Regions from separate parts of the Streptomyces castrisilvae genome, predicted to be linked through region 1. Evidence: riboswitches for the same ligand, from Rfam matches in the RefSeq annotation. Region 1 holds a riboswitch; the other holds the start of a gene.
The links. A riboswitch is a leader RNA that binds a small molecule or an ion and turns the genes downstream of it on or off. The one in region 1 is predicted to bind cobalamin.

Region 1 (3,075 bases):
GGCTGGTCGGGCTCCCGTCCAGCTCCTCCCACGCACTGTTCGGCGGCCTCATCGGCGCCGCGGTGATGTCCGCCGGCTGGTCGTCGGTCAACGGCGGCACCGTCGTCACCAAGGTGCTGCTGCCCGCCGTCGCCGCCCCGATCGTGGCCGGTCTGGCCGCGCTGCTGGCCACCCGGCTGACGTACCGGATCGGCGGGAAGATCCGGAACGACGCCCAGGAGAAGGCGACCGCCAAGGGCTACCGGGCCGGCCAGATCGCGTCGGCCGGGCTCGTCTCGCTCGCCCACGGCACCAACGACGCGCAGAAGACGATGGGCATCATCACCCTGGCCCTCGTCACCGGCGGCGTCCTCTCCCCCGGCTCCAACCCACCGGTCTGGGTCATCGTCAGCGCCGGCCTGGCCATCGCGATGGGCACCTACCTGGGCGGCTGGCGCATCATCCGCACCATGGGCAGCGGCCTGACCGAGCTGAAGCCGCCGCAGGGCTTCGCCGCCCAGACCGGCGCGGCCACCGTCATCCTGGCCTCCTCGCACCTCGGCTTCTCCCTCTCCACCACCCAGTCCTGCTCCGGCGCCGTGATGGGCGCGGGCCTCGGCCGCAAGGGAGGCGTGGTCCGCTGGTCCACCGCCACCCGGATGTTCATCGCCTGGGGACTGACCCTGCCGGCCGCGGGACTGGTCGGCGCGGGCGCGGAGTTCCTCACGAAGCAGGGCACCTGGGGCGTCGTGGTCGTCGCGGCCCTGCTGGTCGCCGGCTCCGGCACGATCTGGGTGCTCTCCCGCCGTAAGCCCGTCGGCCACGGCGATGTCGCGCCCGGCTCCGGGGACGGGATCGCGGCCGAACCCGCGGGCGTCGTCACCACCGCCATCGCGGCCGTCAGCCCGCCGCCCACCATCGCCGCCCAGGCCCACGACCTCACCGCCACCATCCCGGCCCCCGCGGCACCCGTCGCCGATCCTCCCCGGCCCGCCACGGTCTGAGCGACCCGGCACTCATCCCGGTACTCCGGTACTCGGTAAGGACACTCCGCATGAACATCGACTGGGCAGCCCTGGGAACCGTCTTCGGCGTCTCCCTCGTCACCACCGTCGCTCTGGTGGGCCTCTTCACCCTCGGCATCGTCGGCCTCTCCAAGCAGCCCGAGCCTGCCACGCGGGGCGGCCGGGCGGGCACCTCGCTCCTGCTGGCCCGCGCCGGCGCGTACGTCTGCTTCGGGCTGTGCGCGGCGGCGGTCGCGTACGGCATCTATCTGATCGTCGCCTGACACCTCCTCCCCCTCGCATCGGGCCGGACGCACCTCGTGCGCTTCCGGCCCGATGTGCGTCTGCGCACACTGCGCCGTCGCAGGTCAACAGCAAGTTGACGGGCGTTCGCGGGGCGTGGTGGACTGCCGGAGCCATTACGGCGACAGCAGAGGAAGCCGGTGCGAATCCGGCGCGGTCCCGCCACTGTCACCGGGGAGCGGTCCCCACCACCGCACGTCACGGCCCGCCGAGGCGGACTGGAAGACCGGGGAAACCGCCGATCCGGAAGCCAGGAGACTCTCGCCGCCGTCACGTCGAACCAGGGCGCGGACCCTGAGTGAGGACATATCGCCATGCCCGGCTGCCGTGCGACCGTTCCCCCGCCGCCCCCGCGGGCGGCTGCCCGTACGAAGGTCCTCCGAGGCGTGACGGCCGGCTGAACCGTGCGTGCCGATCGCATCTACGCGTACGGCGCCACGGCCGGTCTGATCGGCGATCTGCTGCTCGGTGACCCCCGCAGGGGGCACCCGGTCGCCGCCTTCGGGCGGGCCGCGGCAGGCGTCGAACACCGGCTCTGGCGCGACCACCGGGGCTGGGGCGCACTGCACACCCTGCTCTGCGCCGGAGGCGCCGCCGGGAGCGCCGCGCTGGCCGCCCGCGCCCTGCGCCGCCACCCCGCCGCGTCCGTAGCCCTGACCGCCGCCGCCACCTGGTCCGTCGTCGGCGGTACGTCTCTGGGGCGCGAGGCGCGGTCCATCGGCGCGGCCCTCGCGGCGGGCGATGTCGAGCTGGCCCGGGAGCGGCTGCCGCATCTGTGCGGGCGCGACCCGCAGTCCCTGGACGCCCCGCAGATCGCCCGCGCCGTCGTGGAGTCCGTCGCCGAGAACACCTCCGACGCCGTGGTCGGCGCCCTGGTGTGGGGCGCCCTGGGCGGCGTCCCCGGGCTCGTCGGCTTCCGCGCCGCCAACACGCTGGACGCGATGGTCGGCCACAAGTCGCCCCGCTACCGGCGTTACGGCTGGGCATCGGCCCGGCTGGACGACCTCGCGGGCTGGCCGGGCGCCCGGCTGACGGCCCTGCTCGCCGTGGCCGCCGGGGGCCGGCCGCGAGAAGCGGTACGCGCCTGGCGGGCGGACGCGGCCCAGCACCCCAGCCCCAACGCGGGGCCGGTGGAGGCCTCGTTCGCCGGCGCGCTCGGCGTACGGCTCGGCGGCACCCTCGCCTACGGCGGGCGGATCGAACACCGGCCGGTGCTCAACGGCGGTTCCGGCCGCGCGGTGGAGACCGGCGACATCGAACGCGCCGTGCGCCTCTCGCGCCGGGTGGGCGTGCTGGCCCTCGGGGTCAGCGTGGCGGCCCGGCTGGGCGCGGGGGCGGCCGCGCGACGGATCTCGGGAGCGGGGCGGGGCCCAGGCCCCCACGCGCCCGGACGGACCTCTGGACGGAGAACGGGATGAGCGGTGGACTGCTGGTCGCCGGAACCACGTCGGACGCGGGCAAGAGCGTCGTCACCGCCGGGATCTGCCGCTGGCTGGTGCGCCGGGGGGTGAAGGTCGCCCCGTTCAAGGCGCAGAACATGTCGCTGAACTCCTTCGTCACCCGCGAGGGCGCCGAGATCGGGCGCGCCCAGGCGATGCAGGCCCAGGCCGCCCGGGTGGAGCCGACCGCCCTGATGAACCCGGTCCTCCTCAAGCCCGGCGGCGACCGCTCCAGCCAGGTCGTCCTGATGGGACGGCCCGTCGGTGAGATGAGCGCCCGCGGCTACCACGGCGGCCGGCAGGAGAAGCTCCTGTCCACCGTCGTCGACTGCCTGGAGCAGCTCCGGGGC
Region 2 (3,075 bases), 5.8 Mb from region 1:
AGCAGGTTCAGCAGCGCGCTGAGCACCGACGCCACCGCGACCCCGGCCAGGATGAGCCGCAGCGAGGTGATGCGGCCGCCGGTGCGGGCGGCGGCGTAGACGAGTACGAGCGCGCCCAGCGCCCCCGTGAACGCGGCCGCCGACAGGGACACCGCGCCGAAGAGGCTCACCCCGAACACGATCACCGCGACCGCCCCGAGCGAGGCACCGGAGGACACCCCGAGGAGGTACGGCTCGGCGAGCGGGTTGCGCACCAGTGCCTGCAACGCCGTTCCGACGACGGCGAGGCCCGCGCCGGTGACCGCGCCGAGCAGGACGCGTGGCCCGCGCACGTCGAGGACGATCGTCTCCCGTGCCCGGGTCCAGGTGGGCTCCGTCCAGTCGGCGCCGAACGCGTGCGTCACGATGCCCCACACCTGGGCGGGCGGCACGCGCACCGAGCCGACGGCGAGTCCTGCGGTCAGGCAGGCGGCCAGGAGCACGGTGAGCGCGACCAGGGTGACGGCGAACGCGGCCCGGCGGCGCGGCTTCACCACAGCGGTGCTCGCGGCGCCCGTGGTGGACGCGGTCACTTGAAGCTGTCCGGGTGCAGCCCGCGCGCCAGGTCGCCCACCGCGTCCGCCGAGCGGACGCCGACGAGGGTGTCGGTCAGTGGCAGCACCACGAAACGCTTGTTCTTGATCGCGGGCACGTCGGCGAGTGCGGGCTGGGAGAGCAGGAACTTCTTCTTCTGGGCGACGCCGGTCCCCGCGTAGTCGTAGATGGCGATCACGTCCGGCCTGCGGTCGACGACCTGTTCCCAGGAGACGTCGCCGAACACGTCGTCCAGGTCGGAGAAGACGTTCTTGCCGCCGGCCAGCCTGATCAGTTCGTTGCCCAGGCCCTTGCCGCCGGCCGTGAAGGCGGACTTGTCGCCGCTGTCGTAGACGAACACGGAGACGTCGCGCGCGTCCTTCACGGTCTCGCTCGCCTTGTCGACGCGGGTGCGCAGTTCGGAGACGAGTGCGGACGCGCGGTCGGAGACGCCGAAGATCTTGCCGATCGTGCGTATCTCGGTGTACGTGTCCTGCATGGTCACCCCCTTCTTCCCGGCGCAGTTCTCCCGGTTGAGGTAGGTGTCGATGCCCGCGTCCTCGAACGCCTTGCGCGAGCGGCCCTCCTTCTCCGCGAACGCGCTGGCGTACCCGCCGTAGACGAAATCGGGATCGGTATCGAGGACCTTCTCGAACGACGGCGCCTGCTTCGACAGCTGCGGGATCGACGCGAAGTCCTCGCGCAGCGCGGGCAGGACCGCCGAGTCGGGGTACGACGTACCGGCCATCCGGTCCTTGAGCCCGAGCGCGAGCATCAGCTCGGCCGGATGCTGGTGGATGGTCACCGCGCGGGACGGCGGCTTCGTGTACGTCGTCCTGACACCGCAGTTGTCGATGGTGACGGGGAAGCCCTTCGCCGTCGAGGCACTTGCCTCCGGGGAGCCGGCGGCGGTGCCGGAGGAGCCGCAGCCGGCCGTCAGCAGGATCGCCGACAGCGCGGTGACGGCCGCGGCGAGGCGCGCCGGACCGCGCCCGCGTGAGGCCGCGGACGCCGCGTGCGAGGGGAAGAACGAGAAATGGGGACGGCTGTGACCGTCGTGCATGGGAAGCCTCCTGCGGAGTCCGCGCTCCTCGGATCGGGCCCGCGGCAGGTCAGTGACCTGACTTCCGCGGACGCCCCGAGGGACGTGCGCGGTCACAGTGGCGGGACCGTGCCGGATTCGCACCGGCTTCCTGGCTCCTGCCGCGGCTTTGACCTGGTGATCGTACGTAGTGACCGGGTGGACGAGGAAACCGGGGTCGGGCGCCGAGGTGCAGGGGAGAGGTCCCTGGAAGACTGTCCGCATGAGTACGCAGCAGCGCGCGATCCTCGTCATCGGCATCGGGGCCGGCGATCCCGACCACCTGACCCTTCAGGCCGTGAAGGCGATACGGCGCGCCGACGTCTTCTTCATCGTCGGCAAGGGACCCCACAAAGCGTCCCTGACCGACCTGCGCCACCGGATGATCGAGGAGCACGCGGAGGGTTCCTACCGTGTGGTGGAGGTCGAGGACCCCAGCCGCGACCGGGGCGCGATGGGCCGCTCGGACTACACAGCGGCCGTCCAGGACTGGCGCGAGCGGCGTGGCGAGATCTTCGAGAGGGCGATGCGCGAGGAGATGACGGCCGGCGAGACAGGGGCCTTCCTCGTCTGGGGCGACCCGTCCCTGTACGACAGCACGCTCGGCATCCTCGGGGACATCGAGGACCGCGGCGCGCTCCTGGTGGGCGTCGAGGTGATCCCCGGCATCACGAGCGTCGCCTCCCTGACCGCCCGTCACCGCATCCCGCTCAACCAGGTGGGCCGCCCGGTGCACATCACCCCGGCCCGCCGCCTCGCCGAAGTCGGCCAGAACGACGACGGAGACATCGTCGTCATGCTCGACGCCCACGAGTCGTTCACCCAGGTCGCGGGCAACGACGTGTGGATCTACTGGGGTGCCTACCTCGGCACCCCGGACGAACTCCTCGTCGCGGGGCCGCTCCACGAGGTCTCCGACCGCATCCGGCAGGTCCGCGCGGAGGCGCGCGAGCGGCACGGCTGGATCATGGACACGTATCTGCTGCGGATCACGGACGGACGCGGCTCCCCGCGCCGGGCCGAGACGGACGGGAGCGGCGGGCACGCCGCCCCGTGACACCCGCCGGGTCGCCGGCTCGACGGGTCCCGACGGATGAACGAACAGGCCCCAGCCATGGCCGGCCAGGCAGCTGCGGATGGTCACGACCGGCCCGGCCCCGGGCCGGTGCGCGGTCAGGCGACCATGCCGGTAGGGCATCTGGGCGGAATGTTCCGACGCCGGCGCGGCCGCTCAGGAGTTGGGCCCCGGGCTGGCTCTCCCTGAGCGGGGCTTGCCCTCTACGCTCGTGATCATGGCAAACGGATTCAGCGACCAGTTCCTGCTTGAGGCGGAACGGCACTCCGTCTGGGGCGCCGCTCAGCTCGAGACGCTCATGGAGTTCCTGCCCGAGGCGCCGTGGAACGCGGACCTGGCGACGTGT

Region 2: another riboswitch for cobalamin. It lies ahead of P8A18_RS31860 (ABC transporter substrate-binding protein); the one in region 1 lies ahead of P8A18_RS06385 (cobalamin biosynthesis protein).

What each region holds. Positions count from the first base shown of each region.
Region 1 is NZ_CP120997.1:1,519,990-1,523,064, forward strand. Features, by position in the region: gene P8A18_RS06375 (inorganic phosphate transporter) at 1-983, shown strand, start outside; gene P8A18_RS06380 (hypothetical protein) at 1,034-1,267, shown strand; cobalamin riboswitch at 1,418-1,546, shown strand; gene P8A18_RS06385 (cobalamin biosynthesis protein) at 1,691-2,704, shown strand; gene P8A18_RS06390 (cobyric acid synthase) at 2,701-3,075, shown strand, end outside.
Region 2 is NZ_CP120997.1:7,358,491-7,361,565, forward strand. Features, by position in the region: gene P8A18_RS31855 (FecCD family ABC transporter permease) at 1-572, opposite strand, end outside; gene P8A18_RS31860 (ABC transporter substrate-binding protein) at 569-1,636, opposite strand; cobalamin riboswitch at 1,667-1,808, opposite strand; gene cobF (precorrin-6A synthase (deacetylating)) at 1,878-2,711, shown strand; gene P8A18_RS31870 (DUF6882 domain-containing protein) at 2,947-3,075, shown strand, end outside.